2 regions of the Paenibacillus sp. BT-177 genome follow, and region 2 is predicted to be linked to the other one. Evidence: riboswitches for the same ligand, from Rfam matches in the RefSeq annotation. Region 2 holds a riboswitch; the other holds the start of a gene.
The links. A riboswitch is a leader RNA that binds a small molecule or an ion and turns the genes downstream of it on or off. The one in region 2 is predicted to bind cyclic di-GMP.

Region 1 (16,746 bases), on a different contig from region 2:
GGATTTGCCGTTTGAATACTTTGGCTACCGCATTGACGGTTTTCACAGCCTTCGTATACGATAAGTCGCGGACTGTAACATCCATGACCTGTGAATCACCTGCGGTGTTTACTCTTAATTTTTGCGCCAAAGCTGACGGAGTAACCTTAAGATCGGGGAAGCTGGCGACCACCTGATCCATAATCGCCGAGGAGATCATAATTTGCTTATAGGAGTTCGTTAAGGCTATGTTAGTTTGCACCACACTGTAATCGACGACACCTGCACGGTCCGGTCGTGGCGTCTGATTAATAATGAGCTTGGCGGTAGCTTCATAAACCTGCGGGGTAAAATATACATTTTTTATGCCTACTACAGTACACACCAGCAGTACAATGCTACCAATCAACCACATTCTTTTGCGGATCAAACGGATGTACTCTTTCAACTGCACAAGACCAGTCCTCCCTGCTTGACTTGTTTTCGATGAATAACGCTTGTACTGATCCTCTGCATGACGGGGAAAAGAACGATGCATGACCCTCTAATCTATAGTAAAATGTTGTATAATAGCGCATAGAAGGTCTAGCCAGCGAATAAGTACAAAATGCTCAATCATCGTTGGCCTCTTAAGGGTATATAAATGAAGATATCAGTGAAAACTATGAAATACAGATACGTTATGTAACTTGCATAATTAATTTATGATACAAATTGTATCTTGTCAAGCGCAAAATTGCTTTTCTTACCTCTCTTAACCTTGCCTTCAGGAGGAACAACAGATGAATTATGGAACCCGCATCGCTGAATTACGAGAACATAAGGGACTAAAACAAGAGGAATTAGCGCAATCCCTCGGAATTACGCGGGCGGCTCTTTCTCACTATGAAAAAAATAGACGCAAGCCAGACTTTGAGACCCTGACCAAGCTCGCTGATATTTTCGAGGTAACCATCGATTATTTGGTGGGACGTACGAGCCACCCGACAGCAATATTGGATTCAGATGTGAGGAAATTTGTGGATCAGCTTGAACTGTCCGACGAGGATATCCTGCAACGTTTTAACCTGACGATTGACGGACGCACCTTGTCTGAGGAAGAAGCCAAACGTTTTATCGCGTTTGTTCGAATGGAACGAATGATGGAATAAGGAACGCGCCGCTGCTTGATGTTTTGCTCAAGTAGGACCAGCAACTGAAAATTACACGCGCTTGTCTTTCCGGTACTTCGTTCTATCAGCATCGCCCTCCAGCCATTCTGGTGTCGTGATCCCACATTGGAGCAAAATGTTCCGGATGTCCAAGTGGATGGCTGCTTTGCCTGCTTTCCGTGCGTTGTCTCGAAGAAGAGGGCCATTCCCCCCTAATTCTGTTTCCTTGTTCATTCAGCACTAACCTCACTTTATTAGTCTTGGTCACCGGAAAGAAATTCCCTACAAACCACGTATGTATAGTCATGAACAAAACTATTATATATGAATACATACCTACAATGTTGTCGTCTTATGACGAGAATATAAAAGGATTTTCTTATTTTTTTCTCCATTATACGTAAAGTATTAGCAATTCAGAACGATTTACAAATAAAAAAGAACCTGTCAGGTCCTATTTCCTCCTGATAGGTTCTTTTTTGTTTTCTTTCGGAATGATGTTAGATATTCATGAGGTAAGGTCCTATATGCATTCCGGTGTAACTAAGCAACCTCGGCTGCCTGAGAAACCTGAGTACCTCCGGTCGCTCGGACTTTGTAGACGTAATGACTTCCAGCTTTTACGGTGCGGTCCGTATACGTGCTTCCTTCTACTTGCGAGGCAATCACTTGATAGGCACCGTCTGTACGGTCAGCACGCAGCACATCATAGGATGATATGCCTTCTGCTTGAAGCCAATTAATCTTTACCGCCCCATCCTGAATTGAGGCTGCTTTTACCTCTGTTGGGGCAGAGGCCGTGGTTTGATCTGTACTTTTTAGTTCCAAAATATATTGTACTGATTCGCCAGGACCCAGCTTTTCTTCAAAATCAAGGGCAGGAGAAGCCTTGAGCCCTGATATGGAACGCTGCGCCTGAGTGTAGGTGGAACCCGCTCCAAACCGTTCCCCCGTGTACAAACCAGCTTTCGGCATCGTCACCCGCACACGAACGGTCTGCGTTGTGGATTCAAAATTCACTAGGTTCACCAGCAATTTGTTCGAGGTAGCGCCGCTACCTGCCAGTGGTTTAAGCTTAGATGTATCCACCGCGCGAACATAGACCATCTTATCCTTGGTCTCCTCTGGATTCAGTATGGTATAAGTCAGCGGTTTACCGTGCGTAGCATACGCTAGACTCAAGCGTCTCATGATCTTAACGCGAGTGTCCTGTCCTTGCCCAAACGGATAAATTTCCGTGTTAGCCGGGTTGTGACTTTGCAGATCAAAGCCCGTTTTAAACAGCGTATAATCCTTATAAAAAGCAGCGTGCTGGATAAACATATCGGCAAACCCGATTTGCGATCGCATAATCCGATCGAATGCAGCTGCTTGTGGCTGACTAGCCCCGTAATCAGGATTGTCTCGATGCGTATCGTTAGTACCAAACTCCGTGTTTAGCATCTTTTTCGCCAGTCCGTTGCTCGAACCACCAAAGGTTTTCAAATTCTGAACGAAGCTGCCCCCGCCCTCTTCATTATACGATTCACCGTAGGCATGTCCGTTGGTCAGGTCGGTGACTTCTTCCAGCTGTTTACGCTGTGCCGGGTCCCGTTCCCATCCATCCGGATCACCGCATTTTTGCGTACCTCCGGTTTGATTTTTGCACGCCTTGGTAGAGTATGTCGGCCAGTAGGCCCAACCCGGCGCTACGGTTTTGAGATGCGGTGCCAATTGCTTGCCTTCCGTATTCAACCACTTAGCCACAGCCAGGTCTACCGCCTTGGAACGGTTAAACAATCCAGGTTCGTTATCTACTTCATAATATTGAAGGTATGAACCGTATTTTTTTACATAATCACGCAACTTTTGCTTGGCCGTCTCTGGCAGAGTACCATCTTTTTGCAGCTTGATATCACCTGTGTATAGATACAAAGCAGACGATTGCATATTATACTGCTTTAACGTTTGATAGTAATCATCCACATCTGTGCATGCCTTGCCTACATTACTGGCACAAGTTACCCTCATGACGTTGCCACTATAAGCAATTCCCAGCCATTTGAGAACGTAAGGTAGATGCTTAACTGCACCCTGATCATAATAAAATTCTTTATTATTCACATTCGTACCGGTCAGTATATATTTCCCATGTACTGGTTCGGCCGCAGGGGAAGCTAACGTCTCCAAGCTCAAGTCATCCCAAGTCCACCACACATTTTTATCTTCTGCAGAGGAGCAGTATAGGCAGCGCGCTGTCTTTAGCTTGAGTACGTTAACACCGCTTTGCAATTGTTCTTTGGGAATATACAGCTCGTAATTATTTTTGAAATTATAGGTACTCCCAGTACCGGATACCCCGGCAATCTGAATAATTCCGGACAGCTGATGATTTGAAAAGACAGCCATCTGCGGCACCGCTTTGCCCGCATCCAAAATCCGAACACGGAATATCATACCATTGGGAGGAACCTGATTCAGTTTATACTGAAGTGACAGTTCTGGATTCGTGGATGCATTCAAACCTGGAGGAATATCACCACTGCTGAGCAATACCGGAACTGTTGTACTCTCTGCTTCCGACAACGCCGAGAATGTTCCTTTAGCAGAGGATTCGGTAGAAGCTGCTGCTGCAGAAATTTCGATATTATCCCTACCGACCACTCCTTTAAATTCCGCTGAAGAGTCATCCCTCTGGCCCAGCTTCCATACTGGACTGGCCGCCGCTACCTTATCCGTCTGCAATTCTGCACTTTTTGAAGGCGTGTATATAAACCAAGCGATCATGGTTAGAGCTGCGACACCTAGTAATCCGGATAATACGACCGTATACCTATGGGTCAACCATTTTTTCATCATATGATACACCCTCTCTCCTCAAAATTTATGACCGGGAAAGAGTATCTATCAAGGAAGAAACAAAGCGTTTCCGGGAACCACCGCTTTCGCTTCATGCTGACTTTCCCACATCAGACGAGCCATCGCATCGCCTTTTTCATCATAGTATTCCACTTTTAGATCTACCATTTTACCTGCTTCCAAAGCAATACTGCCTTTACGCTCTGTCCAGCTTTGTTTGAACCAACTGTCAATCACCAGCTTGCCGTCTACCCATACGCGAATACCATCATCGGATATAGTTGTAAATGTATAGGTCTCGCTGTATTGTGGTTTGATTTTACCTGTCCAGCGAACCGAGAACTGGTCGGCATTTACCTTGGGATCAGCAGCAACGGCGCGCCAGTTATAATCCAGCTTGCTGTCTGTACGGATCAAAACAGGACTGCCGTTCACATTCATATTGTTAAAATATTCGCCCCGCAGCCCGTTCACATATACTACATCAGGAACAGAAGGAGAAGTCGGAGCTGGGGGTACGATTACTACTGGCGGAACCGGGATAGGCTCACTTTGTCCCTCATCCGGTAAAGTCGGCACATCTGCCCCAGGTTGTTGGGTTGCTGCCAGCCCATTTTTCACATCATCCCGTGTCAAACTCCTCGAATCGTTCATATAATCCTGTATTTGATTGGTTGTGTTATTCTCAGTCAGCATCTTGCCCCAAGTCATGGAATACACCCATTTGGGCTGTGCCTGCAACACCTCAGAGCTAGGCATCTCACCATGCTCGCCAATGGCAATCGGCTTATTCCGTGCCAACCCGAGCAGTCCTTCATAATGACTTTGCTTAAAATCATTGTTGTAGATGTCTACTGCCAAAATATCCACTTTGTCATCCCCCGGATATTTCGGGGTATACGGGACAGTATAGGAATTGGGAGCATTGGGACTCCACACCCACAGCAGATTGTTCAACTGATGCGTGTTTACAAAACGGTCGTACATGATATTCCATAGCTGATTGAAATTGTTTTTGTTTCCCCACCAGAACCAGTCACCATTCATTTCATGATAAGGTCTCCACAATACTGGAACCCCTGCATCACGAAGCTGCTTTAACGATACAGCGACCTTATCCAGATCGGCAATGAGGAGGTTATACTGCGTAGTGCCTGGTGTCACGTATTTATTGAACTCCGCCTGACTTACTTTCGCCTGCACATTGGCCCAAGTCAGCGATCTACCCGGCAACGCTTCATGAAAAGTCATCGTCACAATGCCACCAGCTCTGCTCCAACGAATAGCGCTATCGACGACATTTTTACGTTGTGCTGCTTCTATAGTGTCGGATTGACCAGAGATGGCACCCATCTCATAGCCGTGCAGACCCACATACGCCTGGCTGATTTTTTGGACCTTGTTGCTTAATTCATCTGGACTTTCCAAATAATCATGCTGACCAGTGACTGTTTTCTTTCCAGAGATGCTGAGTAAATAATTGTATAGTTCACGGGCCTGAGTAGAAGCGTCCGAATTAACAGGTTGTAATGAAGCGGCATTCACCACAGACAGAGAATCACCAAAGCCGACGGGAAACAAAGAAAAAAGTATAACAACGGGGAGTACATGACGTATCAGTCGATACAGAGGAATAAAATTGAATCTCACTTTAGCTCTTCCTTTCGGTAGCCAGGCTGCCATCCTTACGGGAAGGCCCTTTAGCTTTGCGTACCAGTCTTTCGACAGGGCTGCGTTTATCGTTGGAAGGAGTTTGGATTCCTTCTTACCCTAAGTATCGACTTTTTTTTACCAAAATTTAATAGGTCATGTTCATGAATTTACAGGTTTTCGCCCAATTTCGACAGTTTGGGCCATTATTTTTCATCAAATCTTCTTTTTTACGTTTTTACGCAAATAATTACGAGATAAATTGATGACGAGAAATTTCACTCCAATCCATACAAAAGCGTACAATATCCTCTTCAACCAACTCAGAGCCAGTCTGAACTTCAATCAAATCCACATCGGTTACAGCCAAAATGCTATGCTTCGTCCCTTCAGGGATGCGAACTACGTCACCGGCCTTCACTTTATGCAGTTTCTCATTCAAAATAATTTCCGCTTCGCCGCTAATAATGGTCCAGATTTCACTTCGTTTGAAGTGAAGCTGGTAGCTGATATTTTTACCTTTGTGTACGCGGATTCGTTTGGTCAGTACCTCATTACCCTCGTCATACTTTACATAGTCTACAACCCGATACTGTCCCCAACGACGTTCTTCATACATTGGACGCTGATCATGAGCCTTGAGCACTTCCTTGATGCGTGGACTTTCTGCCTTATTGGTCACAAGAATGCCATCTGGGCTAGCGGCTACAATCAGATCATTCGTTCCAATGATCGCCACAGGAATGTCCAACTCATTAATAAGACTCGTGTTGACGCAATCTTCCGTTACTACCCCTCTACCCACTTGCTGATGAGACATCTCTTCTGTGAGTGTATTCCAAGTTCCCAGATCCTTCCAAAAACCATCGTACGGAAGCACTACGATGTCTTTTTCCTTCTCGACTACTTCGTAGTCAAAGCTGATTTTTTCCAGAGACGCATATTGTTTTTGCATTTCTTCATAATTCAGCGGCAGGCCCTTGGATGCCAAAATATCCAGCAAATAGCTTAATTTGAATGCAAAAACCCCGCAGTTCCATAGAGCATTGCGTTCCATTAGTCGCTCCGCCTGCTCCCGGTCGGGTTTCTCTTGAAAATGGCTCACTTCGCGGTAGCCTGTGCTACCTTGAGTGGCATCGTTTTTCGGAATAATATAACCGTATTTCTCTGAAGGATAGGAAGGGACAACCCCGATTAGTGCAAGCTTTCCTTCACTCTCCTGAAGTGTATGTTCGAGTTGGGCTACGGAAGCAAAGAAAGCATCCTCTACATAAGGATCTACAGGCAATATAGCTATAATTTCATCAGGCGAAACACCCGCAATGGAATATAGATAAGTCGCTGTCAGCGCAATCGCAGGAAAAGTATCTCTGCGTTCCGGCTCAACAATGATGCGCGTATTCGATCCGATCTGACTCTGGATCATTTCGACCTGCGCTCTCCCTGTCGCAATAAACGAGGATTCGGATAATCCGTTGTCTCCCAATTGTCTCCATACCCGCTGTACCATGGATTCCGAAATCCCTTCCGGGCTCTCCAGTACCTTCAAAAATTGTTTGGAACGGGAATCGTTGGATAACGGCCATAATCTTTTACCGGAACCACCAGACAAAAGTACGAGCTTCATAAATCTCCACTTCCTCTCTATAATGTGTGGGCGATCGGATGAGGCAAGGTTGAGTAGCCCGCTACGGGCTGAATTTGATCTTACGATCGCTGTTGGACCGGGATTCATTCGATTGTATAAAATCGTATAAAGGTTTGAATCCCGGTTCAAAGGCGACCGCTATCGCTTCTCCAGATTCAAATCCATTCCTGCGCTACTCAAAAATGCATCATATCGATCATACCTTGTGGTGCAAAAGGCACGACCGGACATTATTAAGTCCGGTCAGCCTGTAAAAATCTCACGCTTTCGGCGCTTGCCCGCTGTGCTTGCAAGCTTCTAGTAATCGAGGTTTCGTAACGCCTTGCCAAGATTGCTGCGACAACCGCAATGGCGTCTTAATCGGAAGGAGCGGCTTCAACTGTGCCGCTCCTTCTGATACGCCCTTCTACTCCCATCCCATAAGGTGGGAGATTAAACATCGTGACTTGGTGCGGCAAAAGCAGCGGAGCGGGCAGAATTGTTCTGAAGAAGCGTCAGCGTTTGCCTTTATCCCCGGATTTTAACCTTTGAATGTTTAATACAATCCAGAAAATCCGGGGGTAACAGCAATCGGAAGAACAATCTGCACGCGCAGCGCCTTCAGTGCCTCCCACATCACCACAGTCACTTTTTAATCTGTCACTTTTAAACTTCCACTTTATCTCTGTTCCACCCACTCATCCGCGGACGACCCACGGAGTAGTATTCCAGCCCAGAGCCTTGGATCTGTTCCTCGGTGAATACGTTGCGACCGTCAATCAGAACTGGCTTGTGTAGAATGGAGCCCAATTGCACGAGATCAACTTCTTTGAACTCTTCCCAATCCGTCAGCAGGCACACAGCATCGTTTCTTTCGGCGGCTTGCTGCGGGGAGGAGCACCATATAATATTCGGGTGATCCACGCGCTCCTTGAATTTATCCATCGCAATGGGATCATACAGCTTGACAATAGCACCTGCCTGAATGAGCGTTTCTACGATTTCCAGTGCTGGAGCTTCGCGGATATCATCTGTATTGGGCTTGAAGGCGAGGCCCCAAATGCCAATCGATACGCCGTTTAGCTGACCCAGCGATTCACGCAGCTTGGATACAATCATAAAGCGCTGGTCGGTATTTACCTCTACCACCGATTTTAACAACTTAAATTCATAGTCTACATTACCCGCAATTTGGATGAGCGCATTCGTATCTTTCGGGAAGCAAGAGCCCCCGTATCCGATCCCTGCTTGCAGGAAAGAGGAACCAATCCGTTTGTCCATGCCCATACCTTCAGCCACACAGGTAACGTCCGCGCCAACCTTTTCACAAATATTAGCAATCTCGTTAATAAACGAAATTTTAGTTGCCAGGAACGCATTGGAGGCATATTTGATCATTTCAGCACTGCGGATATCCGTCACATAGATTTTATCCGTGAATACCTGATGCAGAGTGACCATTGTTTCACGCAAACCTGTATTGTCCAGACCAATAATGACGCGATCTGGATGAAGCGTATCATTGATGGCTGAGCCTTCTCTCAGGAACTCCGGCGCGGATACAATATCAAAAGACAAACTCGTATGACGAGCCACTACGTCCTTAATCTTTTCGTTCGTTCCGACAGGTACGGTACTCTTAGTCATAATAATCTTGTACCCGTTCATGGCTTTCCCGACATCGGCGGCCGCCTGTTCAATGTAGGACAAATTCGCCTCGCCGTTAGCCAGTGAAGGCGTACCTACTGCTAAAATGACGATATCCGAGCGACGTACCGCATCGGCCAAATCCGAGGTGAACTCTAAACGGCCAGCTTCCAGATTCAACGCGATCAATTCCTCAATACCTGGTTCATAAATCGGAGATTCCGCACGGTTCAACATATCGATTTTGTACTGCTCCAGATCGACACAAATTACCTCATTACCTTTTTGCGCAAAACATACACCCGAGACGAGTCCAACGTATCCAGTACCGATTACAGCCAGTTTCATTCCGTTCATCCTCCTTTTAGAAAGTTCACATAGGCTTGTTCTACATACTTTTTCAATTGATCCTTGAAGTTATCTTCATCAAATTTGCGGGCATGGGTAATGATATCGTCCACATTCCATGCATGTTGCTCAACCTTTGCGACGGCCTCCAGCACATCGTCTACTTGATGCTTGCGGAAAAATACGCCGTTCACATGAGGAACAATCGTATCCAGCGCTCCCCCACCCTGAAAAGCGATAACGGGCCGTCCGGCCGCATTCGCCTCCAAAGGCGTAATACCGAAGTCCTCTTCCCCCGGAAAGACAAGTGCCCGGCATTCGGCCATCAGCTTGTTAACCTCTTCGTCTTCAAGCCTGCCGAGGAACTCAATGTTCGGGGCAGCCATGGCTTCGAGTCGTTTACGATCCGGTCCTTCGCCAACGATGCGTAGCTTAAGACCGTTACGTTTGAATGCCTCAATCGCGAGATCAATGCGCTTGTAGGACACCAAACGAGATACGATCAGATAATAGTCACCGATGCTTGTAGCACGTTTAAAACGGGATGTATTGATAGGAGGGAAAATAACATCTGCCTCCCGTTGGTAATAGTGCAGAATTCTCCGCTTAACGACGGAAGAATTGGCGACAAACTGGTCTACGTTGCGAGAAGTTTTGGCATCCCATGTTTTCAGCCTGTTCATGTACAGCTTTAGCATATTTTTGAGCAGGTTGGATTTGGACTGCCGGGCCATATATGTATCGTAATCCCAGGCAAACCGCATCGGTGTGTGACAGTAACAAATGTGAAACGTATGTTTGGGTACCTGGATGCTTTTCATAAATGCGCTGCTAGAGCTTAAAACAATGTCGAAATCCCTAAAATCAAAATCACGGATAGCGATGGGATACAGCGGCAGCACTCCTTTGAAGTTGGCCTTCACTCCTGGGATGTTTTGTAGCCAAGTGGCTCTAATATCCGCATCCTTCAAGTTGCGCGACAGACGCTCGTCGCTGAACACCGTTGTGAAGATGGGAGCCTCCGGATACATATCATGGAATACCTCTACTACCCTTTCCGCTCCGCCCATTTGGATTAAGTAATCATGTGCTATCGCTATTTTCATCTGAATCATCCTTTAACGCGAATGTCGGTCAGACTCCTGCCAACAAACCCTTATAGTAATGAACTATATCCTTAACAGTGTTCTCGATGACAAAATGCTTCTTGACCCGTTCCATCCCTCTCTCACCCATCTGCTGACGTTCCTGTGGATGCTCCAGCATCCAGCGGATGGCTTCTTCCAGCTTGGCAGGGTCTCCCGGTTCAATGAGCAGCCCGGTTTCATTGGGTACCACCGTTTCCTTGGGACCACCTTCGTTTGAAGCGATCACTGGCAAACCTGCAGCCATGCCCTCAATAATGACCTGACCGAATGGTTCCGGTGTAATGGAAGTATGAATTAGCAGATCACAGCGCTGCATCAGACCCTGAATGTCATCGACGTGTCCCATCAGATTGACGTTGGTCAACCCATATTCGCGCATCGTGGATTCCAATCGTTGTTTATATTCCTCTTCTCCGAACAACGCATCTCCAGCCAGCCAGAATTTCACACGCTGATCTGGTAAAAAAGAACGTGCCGCTTCCAGTAAAATATGTTGTCCTTTCCATTCCGCCAATCTGCCGACCAAAACAACGTTAAACGAGTCATCGCCACGCAATTGCGCAGCCGAATCACGAGCCGTAATCGCTTTGGCAAAAGCGGAGTAGACGACGAGCGTCTTTTTGTCCGGGGGTAATTCCAATGCACTCAGCGTGGATTTGGAATTGGCAATCACACCGTTAGGCAAAAAGCGGGACATGAGCCGAATCCCTTTGGCTACAATCGGCTTCAGATACGGCGGACCGATGTGGTCACGGATATGCCATATCAACGGCAGCTTCGCCGATTTGGCGGCTACTGCACCATACAGTGCAGATTTGAGTGAGTTCGTGTGCACACACACGACTTTTTCCTCGCGCAACAATGGCGCGAGTTTCCTGCCGTAAGCTAGCAAACGAAAGGCTGCTGCAGGCGCACCCAGATTGACGGCATTTCGTCCCCGATTACGAATCGAATCATCTAGTGGAACAATGCGCACATCAATATCACGCTGCCGAAGCCGATCCGCCAAATCGCCCTCCTCCGCCAAAATAACGAGCGGGTCGATATGTTCCCCGATATTCGTCAGTATGTTATACAAAGCAACTTCGCCGCCGCTCCATCTTGCCGTATGGTCAATATAAGCTACTCTCATCATTTCGCCGCCGCCTTTCTGTCAAGGACCTGTCGGAACACCTCTTCTACCTGTTCCGCTACATGTCCCCATGTATATCTGCTCAGGACATGGTCCCGGCATTCCCGTGCATTCGGTAGAAGTTCACGATGATCCAGCACACGCAGCAACCCTGCAGCAATAGCTTCACTGTCCGTCCCCTGGAACAATAGCTCAGGACGGAATCCTCTTAAGATTTCCTTGTTGCCGCCTACAGGAGTGGCCAGCACCGGTAGTCCCGAGGCCATCGCCTCAACTGTGATCAGACCGAAACCCTCTAGTGCCTGTGTTGGCACAACAAACAAGTTCGAGGCTTGATGGTACAGGGGCAGCTCCTCATCCGACACATAACCAAGCAACCTTACATGGTTATGAAGATTGTATTCCGCCACCTTGGAAGCCAATTCCTCCATCAAGGGGCCCTTCCCACCAATCAGCAGCAGATGATCAGGGTGTCGCTCGGTTACTCGCCGCCATGCTTCGAGCAGCTGTAGCAGTCCCATGCGATTAACAAGACGACGAACGGTTAGCACAATCGTCGCATTTTGCGGCAAATTCAGCCGCTTACGTACAGCCTCCTGATCCTCTGCCGGATGGAACCTTTCTACATTCGCCGCACCAGGAATAATATCAATTTTGCTAAGTGGTACTTTATAGTGCTCGTGCAAAATATCCCGAAAAGTCTCGCTTAGCACTATAAATTTATCCGCCAGACCATAAGCTTTCATTTCAATGGATTTGGCCAACGTCGTTTTTAAGAAATGCTTAATTCCTTGTCCTTCAATCTTCATTTCCTCCGTCCACGGTCCGTGGAAGGTGGTAACGACCGGGATTCCTCTTTTTTTCGCCTCCAGTGCCGGTCCGACACTATAGGGAGCAAAGTGGGAATACAGCACATCGATCGGTTGCTTGTCGAACAGTTCTGCTGCATATTTTTGCATCAGCTCTCGGCGCTTCCAGATGGATTGCTGCTTGCTGCCAATCGAATGAATACGAATACGTTCAGGCGCCTGAGGCTGCTCATCACTACAAATTAGAGCATCCAGCGTATTGCGCTCTAGCGTAAGCTGCTCACAGATGGATTTGAAATATGTGTTGAGACCTCCTGGCTGTAAGGACGGCCAGCTCAACCCCGTTGCCGCGATACGAAATCCGTTATTGTACGACATAGCTGGTTTCTCCTTTCTGCTCGGTCTGTCCGCCATCCACGACTTCTATCTTTTTTCGCCGCTTGGTTAACTCATAATGCTTGAAACAGACGAGAAACTCATACATCACCCAGAAAACGGCTACAGCAAAACCCGCTAACCCCTTGCGGTATAAGCCTTGAACAAAATACTTCTGTACAAAGCGGGCGGGGGGCCTCCACAACAGTCTGGTAATTCGAAAGGATCTTCCTTTGTTAAATGCCGTCTCTGCTTCCAGATCTGTATATTTGTTAAAACGGGTCATATGATCACTGATGCTGCGGAATCCATAGTGCCATAACACGCCCTCCAGATTGATGATCTGAGAAGAGGCTACATCTGGCATTTCATGAACAAGACTATTCGTAATGCCATAAATTCGCCGATTGTACAAACGAACCAAATACTCGCCTTTGTTCATCCATTTGCCGAGAAAATCGCCAATGCGAAATACGGAATAGGCTTTGGCCGGATCGTGGAGCGTTTCCTTTACTTTCAATAAGTCACCAAGCAACTCTGCATCCACTACTTCGTCTGTATCAATCAGGAAAATCCAATCAAATTCCGCTTTATCAACACCAAACATGCGCTGTTTGGCATAACCGGGCCATGGGTTGGAAAACACCCGACAGCCCAATGATTCAGCTACCTGAATCGTATTGTCCTTGCTCCCTCCGTCAATGACGACGATATCGTCCGCAAAGGGCTGGCAGGATTTGATGGCAGCTGTAATTCGAATGCCATCATCCTGAGCGATAATAACTACGGATATCCGGTTGTCCGCGGGAACGCTAGACATGTGGTTCATTAGCGGGTGCCTCCTTCTTTATCTAACCGTTAACTGGCTTTTTCCGGATGTAGTGTGACATCGTTGATCGGAGCCATTGAAAATCTTGTTTGGAAATAACCAGTCTTGGAATTTTCATTTTCAGTACGAACTTAACATTACATAAAATGAAAACGAACCGTAAAATCCCCGAAGACAGCATTGCTATCCCTGCACCCGTCAATCCATATCTCGGCACGAGTATGGACAGCAATGGAATGACGAGCGCCAATCCGACACCCTGTAGAATGGTAACCAGTTTGGGCTTACCCAACGCCATAAATTGTTGTGCCAGCACCATGGTACCTCCACTGATAGCAACCTCAAGCACCAGAAACCGGAATACCGTAAGCGCTTGTTTAAACTCTTGACCATATAACAATGTGAATACGAACGGAGCAACCAGCATTAACATCACCGCAGCCAGAAAGGTTGCCGTTGAAGTCACTCGAAATGCCCGAAATGTTATGGCCACCGCCTCTTCCTTATCCAGCCCGGAGGCTTTGGGAAACAGCACGACAATGATCGAGGTTGAAAATACATTTACCATCCGGGCCAGGCTGACCGCTACCGCATATAAACCGAGATCAGCGGGTCTGAGCAGACCCGCAATCAAAATCTGGTCAATGTAAGTGGAAACCTGCCCCATGAGATCATTCCCGTATGAACCCATACCGTAGGTAAAGAGATTTTTAAATTGCGTCCAGCTGTTCTTCACCTTTGGTTTGTACAGCCGAATCATTCGTATCGTGACACCGATATAGATCGGCAAGCCTGGCAGTAAGTAGGCCAATGCTGAGGTGTACGGATTCATCGTCCCCGTCAGGATCAGAATCGCCAGTCCAAGCAGCGTACTTAGGGGTACCAGATACCGAAATAAATTGTACTGTTTATATTCCGAGCGAACTTGAAGCAATGCATTATTGATCTGTGAAATCGCTATGAGTGGACACATCATCATGGAGCACTGCGCGAAAAGTATGACAGATGAAGAAAAAGAGCGCAGCCAATAAGGAATTAGAAATACTCCGATGAGTGTCGCCATCCCCCCGAACACCGTAGCCAGCAGCAAGGCCAGACCATACAGCTTACCCGTTTCCTCAGGTTTCCTTTTGGCATTGTAAATCAATGCAGATGGAACACCGAAGCTCATGCAGAAGGCAAGAAATTGGGACCAGTTCACCATCGCTGTCTGTTCTCCGCGTCCAGTAGGACCCAAGAATCGTGCCGTCAGCACACCAGTCAGCATATTCACAACGAGAATCAGCATACTGAATATCATCGTTTTTACTGCTGCAGAGCTGTTATCCTTGCTTTTGGCAAACCGAATCACCGTGGACCATAGTGTCCGGACAGGTGCGGATAATGCTTGTAAGTTTTGCACAGCCTTTACCTTCTTTCCGCGATGACATCTTTTGCCCATAGTCCTATTCCGATCATCATCCAGATCAAATAGCCGCGCATACCGGGGAAACCATTATCCGATATGAGACTGGCTACTGCTCCGGCCCATGTAGCCAACGCCAGTCTGATATAAGGCTGACTGGAATTCCGTTCGGCAATACGGACGAGAAGGCGCTTGATGATAACGAACAGACCACCGAAGAAAAAGAATGCTCCGCAAATACCGAAGGTGAGGAAAATGGCAATATATCCATTATCCATAATCCCAAGTTCACCGAGATCGCCGCCGTTATCAAGCTTGGTTCCGATTCCTACACTCCCGATCCCCTGCCCGACCGGATTGCTAGTAATCGCCGGAAGCATTGTATGCAGTAGATCCAAACGTTCATTGTACGAATGATCCTGTTGAATATCTGTCAACGTCTGCATGCGAGCCACCAAACCTTCTGCCCCCGGAAGTTTTGGAACGATGATGTAGAGAAGAAGGCCGACGATAGCAAGTTGAAACAGAGTCTTCCACTTTCCTTTGGAGGATGAGCTGAGAATGTAAGCCAGTAACATGACGAATGCAATCAGCCAGGCTGAACGTACGAGCGTGACCAAGAGACAAACAACTGTTAGCAGGACTCCAATCCATCCCAAAGTGCCTCGCCACCGTTTCTCCATCAGCATCGGTACAAGTGCCATTGCCAGGAAAATAGCGCATGGGCCGGGCGAGTTCATGGAAGAAAACACTCTGATTTGAAGCGGTTCTGGCACCCCAATGGAATTCATTTCCACATGATTCATCCAAAATGCATCCCAAGGAGGCACCGTCAAGTACTGAATAATGCCGTATATCGCTACAAGAACAGCAATGTTGGCGTATGAATACAGCAGTCGGTCCAGCTCCTTTGCTTTCATTGGCTTAATCGCAAGATAAGGCAATAGAAGCAATGGAACCACATAATTGGCCAAATCATAAGCAAAAACAATACCATTTTTGAATAACCCGACCACACTTCCGTAGGCCAATTCTATGCCGAAAAATACAGCAATTCGGGTTAATGGCTTTTCCGCCAGATGAATACCCCGCAGCACAGGAATGATCAGCATGCTGCTTACCAGCAGCGGCGCCACGCTCAACAAGGAAACCGAGTGATACGTTCCCTCCAACCAATCTGCAATGCGGCGGATTTCCGGGCCTACTGCCCACACCACCAGTGTGTAAGAAATCAGTAACCGTGATTGCAAGATCGCCAGCAGGAAGGCCGGAAAAACGATCGCCAGCAATATGGCTCCCTGCTGGCTCGTGGTGGGATTCATCTTGGCGCTAACAAATCCGATGGCGAGTGGCAGCATACAAGCCAGCACCCCCATACCAATCATGCCGATTCCACGCCGACTTCCTAGCCAGAAGGAAATCTGCTGATCTGCCAACCGACTCATGTTTCTCACCCCTGGCCTCCCTTCATCCGCTTCCGCTTGAACATCTCTTTAAACAGCAGAACGAGGAACTGGGAATCCTCAATCAAATATCTTTTCCACAATCGTTTAGGCTCCTGAGACAACCTCCAAAACCATTCAAATCCTGTCTTCTGCATCAGCTCCGGTGCTCTCTTTACATTCCCCGACAGGAAATCAAAGGTCGCTCCCACCCCAATCGAAACTGGAGCGCGGTAAGTCTCATAATATCTGTAAATCCATTTTTCCTGCTTCGGTGCTCCTACACCTACAAAAACGATGTCTGGGCGAGCCTCTTGGAGCAACTGGATAATGTATCTGTTCTCCTCTTCGTTTTTCTCAAAGCCA
Region 2 (16,746 bases):
TCTGGAGCATTTTACATTCCAGTTGCCACCAGCCAGTAACAAGCAGTCCATGGATTCCTCCGTGTACCTCGCTTGTATTTTTGTGCATGGCACTGAAATTGCCATTTTGATTTTGCTGTTCAATGTGATCATTGCTGCGTTTCGACATACAGAACTGTCCTGGTGGAAACATGCCGTCAATTTTTCCATTTACGCACTTTCCATTTTCCTGTCGTCAACCGTATTCGAACTAAGTGGCGGAACGCAGGGAGCCTTGAACGAGGACCATTTTGCTTCCTATCTGCTGGCATTGATCTGCTACTTTACGGTAAACACAATCACCTTGGGCATCTACTTCTATATCGCATATAAAGGGTCGTTCAATGAGCTCAAACAGGCTTTTTTGGCAGAATCTCTGCTTGTATACTTATGTACACTCATCCTGTCTTTGGTCTTGACCACGCTGATTTATTACAACGGCATTTTAGGACTTTTGCTATTCTTGGGGCTAAGCATGCTCTTATCCCACGCGTTCAAGCAAATGTTCACGATGTATCGTGAGATTGAAGAAAAAGCCAACACGGATCGCAGAACAGGGCTGTACAATCACAGCTACTTTGAAAATACACTTGAAGCTGAACTAAATACATCCAGATCGCAGAATACTCCCCTAAGTCTGGCGCTGATTGATATTGATGATTTCAAAAAATACAATGATCATTTCGGTCATCTCAAGGGCGATCAGCTACTGGGGTTTCTCGGTGAGTTTCTCAAAAAGGAAACGTTCGGTACTCATATTACCGTATCCCGCTATGGTGGAGAAGAATTCACTTTGCTTATGCCCGATCATACTGCTGAACAAGCTTATGAAAAGGTCAATGCTATCCGAAAAAGACTGAATGATTCCCGTTACGAGGGAGTTGAAATTTTCCCACACGGGTGTCTGTCCTTCTCCGCAGGCATTGCACAAAGCCGTATTGATATCTACGACAAATCACAGCTGGTCGATCTGGCGGATAAAGCACTGTACTATGCCAAGAAACAGGGCAAAAATATCGTTCATACACACGGCAGTCTAAATGAAGTGGAACGCGAGGTCGATCTCGGACAGGATATCCGTGATCTGGAGCAGCAGCTTAATCTATTCTTGTACAAGGATATTAACACCTTCAAGCATTCCAAACGGGTATTCAGATATGCAGCAGACATGAGCGATGTGCTTCAGCTCGGCCCGAAGGATAAACGGCGTTTTTTACTGGGAGCCCTCATTCACGACATTGGCAAACTGGAAATCCCCTGGAATATTCTTAATAAAAAAGAGAAGCTGTCTAGCGAGGAATGGCGGATGGTACAAGCTCATGTCGTGTGGGGCAAACGTATTGTCGAAGCCAATGAACGATTCATAGATTTAGTTCCTTTTGTGGAGCTGCATCATGAACGTTATGACGGGGGAGGCTATCCGTTTGGCTTTAAGGGCGAGCAAATCCCACGGCTGTGCCGGATGTTGACGATCATCGACTCTTTTGACGCGATGACGACAGAACGTCCCTATCAACCGACCAAAACATTCGAGGAGGCCATCGAAGAATTGCGTACTTGTTCGGGTAGCCAATTCGATCCCGATCTAACGGCTATTTTTATCCAATATATTCAACATAAGCAACCTGCTTTCACGCAGTCTATAGAAGCAGGCCTCTAATGTCTCATACACTATTCCTCTTTATCCCTACCGCGAATGAAATCCAGGCGATTTCTTTCATAGTAGGGATTTTTCATAAGATTGGCATTTTGCATCATGCTTATTATTTCAAATTTCATATAAATGTCATAATTCGCTCCATCTATTCACGCTATATGCACTATGATTAAGATAGGAATTGGTTTGTCCGTATAAAATGCTACAAATGAGGATATCCTCGCTTCAAGTAATCGAGAGAAGGTGACTTCACAGGCATGTTGTACCTGTCCAGACCAGCCCGTGCGGCTTGTCTTTTATTGCTGTGTCTGCATCTTCTGCTCCTGTTTCCTCACTCATCGTGGGCTCATGCATTTGTCGTTGAATCCAGCCCGACCGAAAATCAGGTTTTGGACAAGTCCCCTTCTCAGGTGACTATCACTTTCAACGAAGATTTGCAATCAGCCTTCATGTCCATCAAAGTGACTGATGAAACAGGCAAGCGGGTCGACACAGGAAAAGCACAGCTCAATCCAGAGCACCAATCCACCATGGAAATCCAATTGATTCCAGGGATGCAAAATGGAATTTACACCATCACTTGGAGAGCTTTGTCCGCAGATGGACATCCAGTCAATGGAGTGATTCCATTTCAAGTAGGTAGCGGTTCCAATGCGTACACCGATCAAGCTCCCCCTTCTGAAAGCTCTGGGACATCACGAATCGACTTAATCGCTGTCCGTTGGCTCCTTTACATAGGGTTATCGCTTCTGTTTGGAGCGATTTGTTTCCGCCTGTTCCTCTTACCGAGCATAAACCGAGACAAGAATCGCAGTGAACAGCAGATGCTTAGTCAGCGACCCTCTGACACATTACCCCGTTGGACTAAGCTGCTCTGGAGCGGCTACGGCATAACGTCTGCTGCCATTTTAATTAGCCTACCGCTTCAGGCGTCTTGGGATGCCGGAGTTTCCATCGGGGAGGGCTTCTCACTCCCTATTCTGGGAGAAGCGCTTCAATTTACTGGAGCAGGGCAAATCTGGTTTATCCAGATGATTCTCGTGCTGCTACTGAGCGTGACGCTAATTTATGCAATTGATCAAAGCATTTCCAATCGCCAGCGCCGAGTGTGGGGCTACAGCTCTGTTCTACTCACGCTGAGCCTCATACTGTCCAAGGCCTTTGTCGGGCATCCGGCAGCAGCCACCCATCCGGCTCCAGCCATTGTGGCAGATTTCGTCCATCTTGCGGCGACAGCCTTTTGGATCGGCTCACTTGCCGTCATGGTGGTGTGCCTGCCTGTTGCCGGGTCGGAGCTGCCTGTAACCGAGCAGGCAACTCTGCGGCAAGCCGCCCTGCGCCGCTTTGCTGGCTGGGGCATTGCTATGGTGGCGGCGCTACTCGCCACTGGTATCTATGGAGCGGTGCTGTACATTCCGGCTTCCTCCATGCTGCTGAACACATCCTATGGACTCGTTCTGCTTGGTAAATCAGTGCTACTGCTAGTGATGCTGGTCTTTGCAGCCAGCCAGTTCCGCAGCGCTCGACAAGCGGCAGCGAGCAAACGAGCCGCCGGAGGATTGCGTGTCGAGCTGTCCGTCGGCCTGCTCGTGATGCTGTTGGCAGCGGTGCTCACTCACCTGTCACCTGGCCAGGCACCTGCTGTACCGTTTGAGGAGACTCGCCCTACTGGCGAACACAGCGTTACACTGGCAGTTAGTCCGAATGCTGTGGGCAGCAATGAATTTAAGGTATCCGTTCAGGATAGCAAGGGTGCTGCCGTTTCAGGCATCCAGCAGATCACATTAACGCTTACCCCAGCTAATCCTGACCAAGACCAACAGGAATTTGTTCTGCCCGTGAAGCAACAACAGCCCTTCCGCAGTCAGGAATTGATAACCTCCGAAGGAACATGGGCGGTAAAAGTACATGCCCTGACGGCATCACTCGATGCGGTTGATGCTGAATTCACTCTGCATGTAGGCGGTAAAAAATAATTATTTTATTTTATAAAGGAGCGAAATGAAGATGAATATAACGATTCAAACAGCAAAATCCAGGTTTTCCAGGTTCACAACCTCTATAGGTTTAATTGCGGCTGGTGCCTTGCTTTTTGCAGGTATGGCCAGTGCGCATGTGACGGTCAAGCCTTCCGTTTCACAACCTAATGCATGGGAAACATACACGTTGAAAGTGCCTGTGGAAAAAAACATTCCAACCACCAAAGTCGCTTTAAAAGTTCCTAAAGAGGTCGTTTTCAAACAATACGAGCCTGTACCGGATTGGAAGGTAGCCACCGAAAAAGACAGCTCTGGCAAAATAACCACCGTCACATGGACGTCTGAAAAAGACGGCATTCAAGCGGGACAGTACCAACGCTTCAGCTTTGTAGCACAAAATGCAGACCAGAATACCGCGGCAGCCTGGGACGCCTTCCAATATTACAGTGACGGAAGTATTGTGGAATGGACAGGCGATGAAGGAAGTAACAACCCTCATTCCATTACCAAAATTACGGCAGATGCCACACCCGAAACTTCTGCTCCTGCCGCAGACAGCGGACATGATTCGGCAGGCACCGCAGAGGGCCATGCGAGCACAGATACGGCCAAAGATAACAGCAGTGCAGCGCCGACCTCGGACAATGCTGCTGAGGCTACGCCTGCCGCTTCTGCTCCAGCCAGCTCTGCTGCACAAACAACAGCACTTGTCCTCTCGATCATCGCAGTCGTGCTTGGTGCCGCAGCAGTAGGCATTGCACTCAAGCGTCGCAAGTAATCTGAGTTACAAACAACAGAGCTTTACATGTAAAAAAGCTGGTGCCATTCATTCAGGCACCAGCTTTTTTTATCGTTATCTCATCCTATCATTTTACATTCACCTATCTATCATTTTTTTGGTAAAATGGTAGATACCTCACGATTCTAACATGATAGCATTGCAATCTATTGAGCATAGGAGATCATAGGATGAAAATCGTAAATAAGGCTCTGTTATCTAGCGTTATCTTTCTGAGTACCGCAGCGGGCATCTATAGTCCCTTGGCACAAGCGGAGGCGGGTAAGGTCAGCATCATGCTGGACGGATATCCATTGCCGTTCCCTGTACAGCCTGCCATGATGAACGGCACGACGATGGTTCCCTTTCGCGCTATTTCTGAGGCTCTGGGCATTACAGTGAAATGGGATCAAGCCAGCCAAAGCATCACCGCTACCAAAGCGCAAGGCAATGCAACCAAGCAGGTGGTTCTCAAAATGGGGAGCCGCAATGCCACAGTAGATGGACAAACGGTTCAACTAACAGCAGCACCGCAAACCGTACGCGGCAGCACGATGATTCCGCTGGGCTTTTTCGGGCAACAGTTTGGAGCCACAGTGAACTGGAACCAGGGAACACGGACGGTCTCTATCACATCGCCACGTGAAGCTATGTACACTGTAGGCTTCTATGCACTGTCTTCCTTTGACCAAAAATCCAAAATACCGAATTTTAATGCCGTTGCCTTCGGCTGGAGCCGAATTGATACGAACGGACAGTTCACAACGACCGGCAAAGAATATAAATGGCCTCAAGCTGCTGGAGCTGTAACGCCTGAGTCTATTCTACAGGAGGCAGATAGCCAGGGGACTTCCCCTTACCTGATGGTTTATTCTGTCGACGGTAATCATGAGCTAACCAAGGTTTTGGAAAATGCGCAGCTTCAAGAACAGACCATTTCCCAAATCGTCAGCACTGCCACCGATAAACAGTTCAAGGGCATTACGTTAGATCTTGAAGGATTAGGCTGGAGTGGCGATAAGGCCAAAGCTCGCTCCGATTACAACGCCTTTATTAAAAAGTTATCAGCCAAAGCGCATCAAGCCGGGCTCAAGCTTACCGTCGTTCTGCATCCGCTGAATAGCTCTTACACTGGCTATGATTACAAGACGCTGGGCAATCTGGCGGACGATCTGATCATCATGGCCTATGATTACGGACAAAAATCTACGCCTGAGCCACTGGATAAAGTGGACGAAGCCATAAAGCTGGCGTTGAAGGAAACCTCGCGGGACAAGCTCATTTTGGGAATTTCAATGGGTAGCGAAAAAGACAGTACCGTTAACGCCAAGATCGGTTTAGCCAAACGTTATGACCTCAAGGGAATCGCCATCTGGCGTCTGGGTATTATTGGAGAAACGGCCTGGGCGAAGATGAACGAATCGATCGAGTTTAAATAGTGTCCATTTTTTAAAAGGAATCCGTCCTTATTCCGCCCGCTAATGATTTTCATGTGTTTTCTATGAAATCATCGGTGGGCTTTTCTCATGTCTATCTTAGCAAAAATGCTTGCCTGACTTGGAAATTTTCTCCACAGGCTCGCATCCCTGTTCTCCGTAGAAGATCCCCCAGTCTCTCATAAAATCCAGCAACGGTCTTAACGTATCTCCCAACGGGGTAAGCGAGTATTCCACACGTGGTGGGTTCTCGTTATAAATTTCACGGTGCACAATGCCATCACGCTCCAATTCGCGTAGCTGCAAGGTTAGCATCCGCTGTGTAATATTAGGCAAGGTCCGTCGAATTTCATTATAGCGCCGCGGTCCTGTGGTCAAATGATATAAAATGACTCCCTTCCACTTGCCTCCAATCACCCCAACAGTTTTCGCTACCGGACATCCAAAATTAACGCTAACTGTATGTTCCATCTCCTGTGCCATGTATTCCCCTTCTTTCTACAGGATATAGGCTAATAGCCTTCAGACCTATAACAAGGAACAAATATGTGCGTACTTGTTCCCTGCAAAAACTTTCTATATGATAACTATATATTCGATATTAGCTCTCATTATAGTAGCAGAAAACCCATAGAGTACCAACTAAACCCATATCAAAAGGAGTACATTTTATGTCCAATACATCAGCTAAAAAGCAGGAAATTCTGGATGCCTTTTTATTCAGACATGCCACGAAGGAATTCGCCCCCGATCGCATCATACCTGAGGAGGATTTTCAATTTATTCTCGAAACCGGACGACTTTCCCCAAGCTCCGTAGGATTTGAACCGTGGCAGTTTGTGGTCGTGCAAAATCAGGCATTGAGAGAAAAGCTGGCGGCGGTTTCCAGTGGTGGTCAAAAGCAAATTCCTGCGGCTAGCCACGTCGTCCTGATCTTGGCACGTAAGGATGTTCGTTATGATTCTCCTTACGTGGAGTACATGTATAAAGAGGTTAAGGGGATGTCTGACGAAGACTTTGCCTCCCTACCAGGCCGCTATAAGATTTTCCAAGGTGAAAACCAACGCCTGCTGGAAAACGAACGCACGTTATTTGACTGGGCCTCCAAGCAAACCTATATTGCCTTAGGCAATATGATGACAGCGGCAGCTCAGATCGGCATCGATTCCTGCCCGATTGAAGGCTTTAACTATGATCAGGTACATGCCATTTTAGAGGAAGAAGGATTGCTTGAGAACGGGCTGCTGGATATTTCAGTCATAGCCGCCTTCGGTTATCGTGCTCATGAACCCAAGCGGGAAAAATCCAGACAACCCCTGGAGAAGGTCACACGCTGGGTCCTGTAAATATTCGTCCAATACTGTTAGTCAATCTTTAAGTTTGACACAATTTGAACAGGCGGGCTTGCGATCACTCATCTTAACGATGGCCCATCGCAGCCCGCCTCTTTATTTAAAATTTTTTCTTCTACAACTGTTTGCTTATAGCCGTAGTCAAGTTATCCTATATAATAAGATGTATCTGCCTACAAAGGAGTACAGTACACGTGGAAAGATCAGAGATATTGACAAGGATTGTTATTGTCGATGATGAAGAGTTAGCTTTGGATTATATGAAGCGTCTGCTTGGCGAGTTACAAGGCATACATATTGCAGGAGCTTTTACGAATCCATTCATGGCTAAGGACTATATTCTACTTGATGATATAGATATAGCTTTTTTGGATGTAAGACTTCCAGGGATCAGCGGAATTGAATTAGCAAATCAAATTTTGGAGCACAAACCCCATATTCAGATCGTTTTTGTTACAGCTTACGATAAGTACGCTATTCAGGCCTTCGAGCTTAACGCACTGGATTATCTGCTCAAGCCGGTCACGACAGAACGTCTTATCAAAACCATGAATCGCATTCTGAAGCGTGACGATCAAGCTGCCTCCATGCCTGAGAATCAGCCTTCTGTTCTCCAGTTACAGGTTTTTCAATATGTCGTCTTTACATTACCGGATCAGCAACCCACTGTTATTCAGTGGAGGACTAAAAAGACTCAGGAGTTGTTTTTGTACTTGCTCCAAAATCATGACCAATGGGTTCGCAAATCAGCTTTGATTGAATTACTATGGCCAGAATATGAAGAAGATAAGGCCTACTCTCTTTTATATACAGCCGCTTATTACATTAGAAAAACGATAGCGCCGTATCATTCCTTTTTAGAGATTTCCAATACTAATGGCGGTTATATTTTGCACACGCAAAACGTTCTGTTAGATACAGAAAGATGGGAGTCTCTCCTGGCATCCGCTCCACAGATGAACAAGGAATCAATCCCATATTATGTAAAAATGATGGAACTTTACAAAGGGGACTATTTACAAGAATATGATTTTTGGTGGGTTGAAAGTGAACGCCAAAGGCTGCATAAAATGTGGTTATCCGTATCATTAAAAATGGCAGAATGGTATAGAGGGAACTCCCAGCCTGAAGAGGCGATCTCTATTTATGAGGGCATCTGTAGTCGTCATCCCCAAGAAGAGGAAGCCTACTGGGGATTAATGAAGACTTATGCTGAGATGAATAAAAATAGCTTAGTGATCAAATGGTATGATTTATTATCATCCGTCTTATGGGAAGAGCTTCATGAGAAGCCCAATGAACAAATTACAAATTGGTTTAAAGAGTGGCAAATGGCTCATGCCTAATTTCACGACTGGGAATCATTCTCCGTACCCGTAGAGTCCCCATTAGAAGCGTCACTTACTTCGCCTCGTTCTGTATAGAGGACCTACGGGACAGAGATATTATGTTCCTTATCTTTGTACCTGGGGAACATGGAAGCTTACCGTTGTACCCTGGTTGGGAAGACTGCTAATAGATAATCCTTTACCGTATACTTGCTTCAAACGTCGATCTGTATTCCGTAATCCAATCCCGCTATCCTGTTCTTGATGAGGACTCAACAGACGGTCCAGTTCCTCTTGACTCATGCCCACACCATCATCAATGATCGCTATTTCTGTTCCATCCTCCCGCTGCTGAATACGAATACACAATGTTCCTCCATCTATCCGATTCATGATACCATGCCTGATTGCATTTTCTGCAAGTGGCTGAATCGATAACGGTGGCAATAACAAAGATATCTGTTCGTCTACTTCCCATACAATATCTAGTCTATTGCCAAAGCGTTCCTTCTCTATATAAAGATAAGATTTCAGGAGAGCAAGCTCATATTCCAGTGATACGACTCTATCCAGATTTTGAGGGTTAAAGCTTGATCTTAAATATTTGCCGAATTCTTCAATAAGATTCACCATTCTGGTGTGATCCACATGACTTAAAGATGCAATGGTATTCAAGGTGTTAAACAAAAAATGAGGTTTGATTTGTGCCTGTAACCATGCAGCCTCCATCCAAAGCCTCTCCCTTGCGGACTTTTTAACGTCAGTCAAGGCACGGACCCTTGATTTCAATTCCATGGAATCCACAGGCTTCATAATGTAATCGTTGGCCCCTGCAAGAAATCCCGTATATAAGTCCTCCTGCTGACTACGTGCAGTCAACAGCAACACAGGCAGCTCGGAAATGCTAAAGTATTCCCTCACACGCCGAGTTAACTCATAACCCGACATTTGGGGCATCATGACATCGGCTATAATTAAATCCCATTCCCGATGATCCAGCCTATGTAAGGCATCCTGGGCACTGGTTACAGTGACAAGTTCGTAAGGCTCCGACTCCGAGGCGAGAATGCCCTCTAACACCCTTAAATTGACCGGATCATCATCTACTGCGAGTATGGCAGATCGTGCAGAGCCTGCTGCAACTTGCATCACAGCCTCATTCTGTAGAGCTATAAAATCAGTATCTGCTTCTTCATCCATACATACCTGCTCGTTATCTCGTGATTCGTCTGGGGTAGGTGAGGGATCGAGCGGTAGTGTGAAAGAAAAGGTTGAGCCTTGACCAAGTTCAGAACTTACACTCAAAGATCCTCCATGAAGCTCCACCAATTGCTTGCTGATACTCAACCCAAGTCCAAGCCCATCCCCAATAACCGTCAAATGAGAATTTCCTTGTTCATATGGACGAAATATTCGCTTTTGCGTCTCCCCATCTATCCCAACGCCAGTGTCACGCACCTGAATACTGGCCATTTCGCCTTGGATGTGTGCGTGAACGGAAATAGTCCCCTCAGCAGTATGTTTAACAGCATTGTGAAGGAGATTGAACAGGATTTGGATTACTCGGTTTTCATCCGCTAATACATTCGGAAAATCAGCAGGGATGTTAACTACCATGTTTAAAGGTTTCCCATCTGTCATGAATTGAAGCATATCCAATACACCCGAGGCTACAGCCTTGGGCTTCAGGCTTCTTTTTTCCAGAATAATATCCTTTTCACGTAGACGTGTAACATCCAGCAAATCATTCAATAATAAGGACATACGGCGGCCGACCGTAACAAGCAATTGCATGTTTCTCCTGTTGGGTTCATCCAGGGCGCCGCCCCGGTTCTCCAGCACAGTCTGTGCTATATTGATCATCCCATGCAGTGGATTTCGCAGCTCATGAGAGGTGTTGGCTAAAAATTCATTTTTCACCTGATCAGCGCGCTGCAATCTGTCCGACAGCCTTCTCAGTTCAGCATTCGTATTAAAAAACCGTTTGAACCAATAGGATGCAAATGCCACAAAAGCCAGCACAATATCCCAAGGGTAATAGGGGAGGTCATTCGTCTTGAAAATGCCCCACAGCATGCTGGATGCGATGCTAATGGATGCTAGCAACAGAAAAACAGCCTCTTTTTGCCCTCTGAATGTTCTAAGAAAAGCAAGGGAGGGAACTGTAGCACATAGAGTAATAGCCGGTAATGCGATAAGAACCATAAGAAATGCATACAGGCTGGATGCAGGTGCAAGTAACACCAAAATCGCAAAACAACAGTGGCCTATAAAAACAATCTGAATGATTCGGGATCGAACCAACAGAGACTGCGCTAGCTTCAGTACACACATGCCTATTCCAATATAGGAAAGGGTGGTTATCTTTAACGAAAGACCCAGATTAATGGGGAACCAGTCCAATAAAAGCTTGTCATCGTCTGTCAGGATGGATAATACCGTGCAGATTACAATTCCCGCAAAATACAGAAGCGCCTTCTTTTGTGGATTCATAAAAAATATAACGACTATATATAACCCGTGAAGCAACAAAATAATACATACCATAATTTGCATTGCGATCGTGAAGTTGGTTCGGCTATTCACAGCATCCGCGCTTCCAAAAATGATAGGCTTCATAATTCCTCCACTAGCAGAGAAATCAAAATTGGATACTTGGATGACAATCTCAATGGCCTGCCTGTTCGCATCAAACATGGCAGAGAATGGAACAGTTGATCCTATATGCTGTTCGACCTTGCTAGAGACCTGACCACTATGACTAATTAAACGACCGTTCACAAATATGTTGGATGCCGTACTGATCTTTCCAATCCGAAGTCCGTATAGAGTGTCCTCCGACCTGTCACTCAAAATAAGCAGCCGATAGGTTCCAACGCCATATGCCTTATGATCAACAGGAGATACCGACTCACTCCATAATCCTGGTACCTGAATGGTCTGGCGCTGCTTCTGCATAAGTAAGGATTTCAGTTCGGCAGAAGAAGATAAAGTCCCAGGATAAAACTCCCACTCCCCATTTAATGGCAGGGTCTTTATCTCCTGCAGATTCAAGCCCCTCAGATCCAGAATTCCCGCCTTGGCCCGGGGATAATCCTGATTGTGGTAATAATCAAACCACAACAAACGCAAGCCGATAATCACGATCAGAAATGACAGCGTAATTAAAAAAAAGTTCCGCTTATTCATCTACTGGTGATCCGGCACCATACATCAACGTACCGTTGCCGGGCTCTCATCTGAACCAGCAGCATTGGATGGTGACCAATCCTCATAGTTTCACAACCTTATCTACACAAATTTCATTTATCGTTCCTTAGCTCAGATTGTCCGTGCTACTCAAGCAACATACGAACCCCAGTAAGCACAATTCCAATCAGAAAACCTGTAAGCGCACCGTTAATCCGAATCCATTGTAAATCCTGCCCCAGCTTGTCCTCCATTAAAGCGATCAGTGAGGCATCATCCATTCGATTTACATTTTCTCGAACCAGATTACCAATCTGACTATGGTTTGCTTCCACTACTCCGGTAACACCTGCTACGATCCACGAATTGATCTTGTCCAGCAGCCCCGTATTTCTCCATAAATCAGACAGCATTTGATCCAGCAAAGGTACAATGTACGCCGTTACATAACTGGCATCTTCCATGTAATCCAGCAGATTACGACGAAGCTCTTCAAGCTTATCGGATATGGCTGCATCACCTTCCCAAGAATCAATAAAGGTGTTTTTCCAGTGATTCAGCCCCTCCCTGACCGTATCTTTGGCCGCCAGATGAATCAACTGTGTGTTGAACCCATCCAGGACGGCCTGACGACGCGGATGTCCTTCATCTCGAAGCTCCGCTACGCGGTCCAGCAAAAAGTGACGAATCATCTCGCCCATACGCTCCTCATTCAAATAGCCAAGGAAAGCGTTCAGGGCAAACTGCATAAGCCCGCTGACCTGCAAGCCGCTAACAGCCTGCATCCCCAGGGTGCCTAGCGTAACCCCGGTGTCTGACCGCAGTAGCCAGGACTCCGTCTGCTCCAGCGCATAATCCAACGCCCGTTGGTCATACTTTCGCTCGCCAGCTTGCCGGGCGAGCACCTCTAGCAATGGTCCTATATCGAATTCTGTCGCCTGTCGTTTAATCCCAGTTGAGATGGCCGGGGCCAGCTCTGCCAGCGGAATCGAACGGACAAGTTGCTTGGCAAGAACATCTATAAAAGCGACCGCTTCGGGCGTACGTATTCCTTTTTCCACACTTTTCAGCACCAGCTCTGCCAGTCTAATCTCGGCAATTTTAGATGCAATACTTTCTTTATGAAGCAAATTGTTCTCGACCGTGTTAACCAAGGCATCGGTCAGCTTTCCCCGATTTTTAGGGAGAAGCGCTGTGTGTGGAATCGGAATGCCCAGCGGATGACGGAATAACGCGGTTACGGCAAACCAGTCTGCCAACCCTCCTACAAGTCCGGCTTCAAAAGATCCGGCCAAAAGACGGGCCCAGCCAAATTGTTGAAAAGGTAACGTAGCAGCAAAGCCCGCTCCCATCATAACAAGTGACCAAGCTGCTGCGGTTTTTGTGTTTTTTGTTTTTCCCATCATGTAGTCCTCCAAACTAACTGTAAAATTTGTTTCATTTCATCTGTAGTACCATCATATCATTGCCTGTGCAGATACCAAAGGTCACCATACTCTATTGTCAACAAATTGCATGATATTTAAAATTTGCACATTAGCTTAAATTGAGTTCGCATAACCACACTTATCCATACATTTTCGTGAACAAAATCACAACAATTAAGTTACAACTATTTTCTAACAAAATGAGCCCTTTGAATCATTTTGTCGAATTATGGTCCCATTTTTCTTGCAACCTAAAGGATATATGCCTCAAAAAGTGGAATTGCAAGATTATGATACATTCATTGATAAAGTTAATTATTCCCAACATCATTCTTTATTCCATCAATTTAAGGAATGAATTCCAGAAGAACCCTATCCTTTTCAAATAGGTGCTTTCTGGTTAATTTTGTTATATAATGTATAGCCTCAAATCGATACATGAATATACTTTAATGTGATAAAATAACCTTTGTAAATGGGAACTCCGGTTCTAAAAGGATATTCATGAAACAAACTACAATTGTCTTACTAAAATTGTTCTTTTGTAAAGGAATTGGATATGACAACAAACCAAAAAAATGCCCAGTATGTCTGGAGCGAAGATCCAGTTGCAATTATATGTACACCCTCTGCTTTTGCTAAAAAATCCCTCTTTTATATACAGGAAATAGGCTATTTCAAAACAGATGCTTATGTAATGGAACGGCAAAAGCTCACCTCTTTTTTGCTCCTTTTTACTCTGTCCGGGAGAGGGGAATTACAATACCGGGGCAAGGATTATATATTGAAACCTCATGATATGCTTTTTATTAATTGCGAAGAATATGTACAGTACAAAACTTCCTGTCAGAAGACATGGGAGTTTATTAGTGTGAATCTATATGGCAATCTTATTGACCATTTCTACGAACAATTCGATAAACACAATAAGCCCGTAATCTCACTAAAGGATTCAAGTGCAGTATTGGACAAGCTGCGCACCTTATTACATGTACAGCCAGAACGAAGCTTATCCTCTGAGCTGCTCTCATCCAGGATAATCGTTGACTTGTTAACGATTATTTTACAGCACCCCTACACCAATCCCAACGCGAATTCAGATGGAACGGCAGAGGTGCGCAAGGTAAAGCAATATCTGGATCAATCCTATTGCGAACGGATCACGCTGGATTCGCTAGCAGAAATGTTTGGTCTAAACAAGTTCAACCTGGCTAAAAACTTTAAAAAACAGATTGGCTTTTCCCCTATTGAGTATCTTATTAATGTTCGTATCACGGCTGCTCAAAGCTGGCTTAAAACTAGTGATGTAGCTATTGTGGACATCGCACAATATGTGGGCATTCCCAACACAAGTCATTTTATCAATCTGTTCAAAGAGCACATTGGAGAAACGCCTCATTCCTATCGCAAAAAATGGGGAAACCGTATAAAATAGGTCTTATGTATAATCTCCAAGCTTGCTTTGTCGATAAATAGCGAAAATTTGAGATTTAAACTTGCCTAATAGAGTACCTAACTGATAGAATAAAAATACAAGCTATTCAGGATAAATGGCAAACTTGTCGAAAGGCAAGGACGCAAAGCTACAGGGCCTTCTGTATGATGGCAGCCAGCTACCGGTTGAAGTGGCTTTTTGTCGTGCTTTTTTCCGAAAACTTTATACGAAATGGCAAACTTGTCGAAAGGCAGGGACGCAAAGCTATAGGGCCTTCTATTTATGATGGCAGCCTGGCCACCGAAAGGAAGTTTTTTATGGGGAAAATGATATTTTCTACACTTCTCCTATTTTTCATGCTGTCCGCAATACTCTTAAATTCGACAATTTACGCTGCTGATAGTGTTGCATGGTTGGATCAAAACAATGTAAATCATGGGACGGTCAGTGTGCGCTACCCCGTTAAACCTAACGTTAAAACCAAGATTTTGGTTACCAAAGATGCACAAAAATACTCTTATAATCTAACACCCGGGAAATCCGAAGAAGTATTTCCTCTCCAAATGGGTAATGGGAACTATAACATCAGTATTTTGGAACAGCTTAGTGGTAATCAATATAAAGTGATAGGACAAGATACGATCGAGTTAAAGCTAAACGATAGCAAGGCGGTGTATCTTAATTCCGTTCAAAATATTAACTGGAGTAGTACTAATCAAGCGATTCAAAAAGCCCGTGAGTTAACCCAAGGTGCAACAACGGATCGCGAGAAGCTCCAAAAAATCTATGACTACGTAATTAGTCATATCAAGTATGACTCCAATCAGGCCTTTGCCTTAACGACTGACTATCTGCCACAAATTGATCATACGTTAAGCTCTCAAAAAGATATTTGTTATGGTTATGCTTCACTGATGGCTGCTATGTTACGAAGTGTAGATGTACCAACCAAGCTGGTTATGGGCAAATCCTCCTACGTGGACACTTACCATGCCTGGAATGAGGTCTACATCGACAATCAATGGATGGTCGTAGACACTACAGTAGATGCAGCACTGTATATGGGTAAGCAGAAATTCGAAATGATCAAAGATCCCTCCAAATACATTAAAACAAAGCAATATTAATATCAATGTTTTTAATTCATATTTTTTAAAAAATGAAAAAATAGAACTACATTTCTTGAAGAGCCTTGATCACATGATCAAGGCTCTTTTTCTATCCTTGTTGAGAAATTGTTGAGATGTGGCATGTATTCTAGTCCAGGAAGACAATGAGATTTCCAACCATTATCTAATTTCGAGACAAAAGGAGGAAGTTCATCCCCGAACATAAATTTTCATAAATTCTGAACAAGTAATTAATGCGGCTAACATAGCATCATATGAATGAATGATGAATATATAAATACAGTTCTCTCGACCTCGAAGGAATAACCATTAGCCGTTAAATAAGAGTATTTTAAGAATAGGAGATTTGTTTACCGTATGAGAAAAAAATGGAATGCAGCAACGGTTGCGCTATTGCTCTTTTTGCAGTGTTTGTTCAGCACAACACAAGCTTATGCACAAAATCCCGACTCTAATCTGCCAGTGACCCCAGGAACCGAACCGGTTCAGAGTGTGACTAACGATGTTTATCCAATGCCCTCAGAGCCAATTAACATCCCACCTGCTGTCCCGGCTCCAGTCCCTGAACCAACTGCTGGCTCAACTTCTGAAGTTAGGGCAACTCAAGAAAGTATTTTAACCAAGCTAACCCTTACAGATTCTACTGGAAGTGTTATTGATGCAGTGTATAATCCCGATAGCCGTATTGATATTGGTTCCGCCATCCATTTAGGCTATGAATGGGAACTGCCCAACCATACGTATAAAGCTGGAGACACCTTTACCTTTCAATTACCTGAGCAATTCCAAATTTACACAGATATTACGTCTCCTTTGACGAATACAGATGGTGAAGTAGGTCATTTTACCGTAGACCGTCAAGGTAAAGTGGTTATGACATTTAATGATTACGTAGAAAGCCACTCTAATGTCAGCGGTAAGCTAGAGATCAAAACTGAATTTAGCACACAAATAGAAAAAGGCAGTACACAAGTTATTATTGCGATCCCGATCAAAGGCGGCGAGCAAACGGCTATC

Region 1: another riboswitch for cyclic di-GMP. It lies ahead of OIU26_RS08610 (glycosyl hydrolase); the one in region 2 lies ahead of OIU26_RS22710 (transglutaminase-like domain-containing protein).

The regions. Positions count from the first base shown of each region.
Region 1 covers NZ_JAOYTP010000002.1:488,924-505,669, forward strand. Annotated here, with positions in the region: gene OIU26_RS08590 (YveK family protein) at 1-433, opposite strand, end outside; gene OIU26_RS08595 (helix-turn-helix domain-containing protein) at 762-1,130, shown strand; gene OIU26_RS08600 (hypothetical protein) at 1,182-1,364, opposite strand; gene OIU26_RS08605 (hypothetical protein) at 1,674-3,968, opposite strand; gene OIU26_RS08610 (glycosyl hydrolase) at 4,017-5,618, opposite strand; cyclic di-GMP riboswitch class I at 5,632-5,713, opposite strand; gene OIU26_RS08615 (sugar phosphate nucleotidyltransferase) at 5,869-7,245, opposite strand; gene OIU26_RS08620 (UDP-glucose dehydrogenase family protein) at 7,912-9,240, opposite strand; gene OIU26_RS08625 (glycosyltransferase) at 9,246-10,346, opposite strand; gene OIU26_RS08630 (glycosyltransferase family 4 protein) at 10,375-11,523, opposite strand; gene OIU26_RS08635 (glycosyltransferase family 4 protein) at 11,520-12,707, opposite strand; gene OIU26_RS08640 (glycosyltransferase family 2 protein) at 12,694-13,533, opposite strand; gene OIU26_RS08645 (lipopolysaccharide biosynthesis protein) at 13,556-14,935, opposite strand; gene OIU26_RS08650 (O-antigen ligase family protein) at 14,941-16,383, opposite strand; gene OIU26_RS08655 (WecB/TagA/CpsF family glycosyltransferase) at 16,389-16,746, opposite strand, start outside.
Region 2 covers NZ_JAOYTP010000011.1:34,021-50,766, reverse strand. Annotated here, with positions in the region: gene OIU26_RS22760 (diguanylate cyclase) at 1-1,678, shown strand, start outside; gene OIU26_RS22755 (copper resistance CopC/CopD family protein) at 1,975-3,651, shown strand; gene OIU26_RS22750 (YcnI family copper-binding membrane protein) at 3,683-4,432, shown strand; gene OIU26_RS22745 (stalk domain-containing protein) at 4,624-5,871, shown strand; gene OIU26_RS22740 (winged helix-turn-helix transcriptional regulator) at 5,968-6,351, opposite strand; gene OIU26_RS22735 (NAD(P)H-dependent oxidoreductase) at 6,540-7,214, shown strand; gene OIU26_RS22730 (response regulator) at 7,415-8,566, shown strand; gene OIU26_RS22725 (ATP-binding protein) at 8,675-11,737, opposite strand; gene OIU26_RS22720 (DUF445 domain-containing protein) at 11,884-13,140, opposite strand; gene OIU26_RS22715 (helix-turn-helix transcriptional regulator) at 13,724-14,599, shown strand; cyclic di-GMP riboswitch class I at 14,707-14,785, shown strand; cyclic di-GMP riboswitch class I at 14,823-14,904, shown strand; gene OIU26_RS22710 (transglutaminase-like domain-containing protein) at 14,956-15,726, shown strand; gene OIU26_RS22705 (collagen binding domain-containing protein) at 16,087-16,746, shown strand, end outside.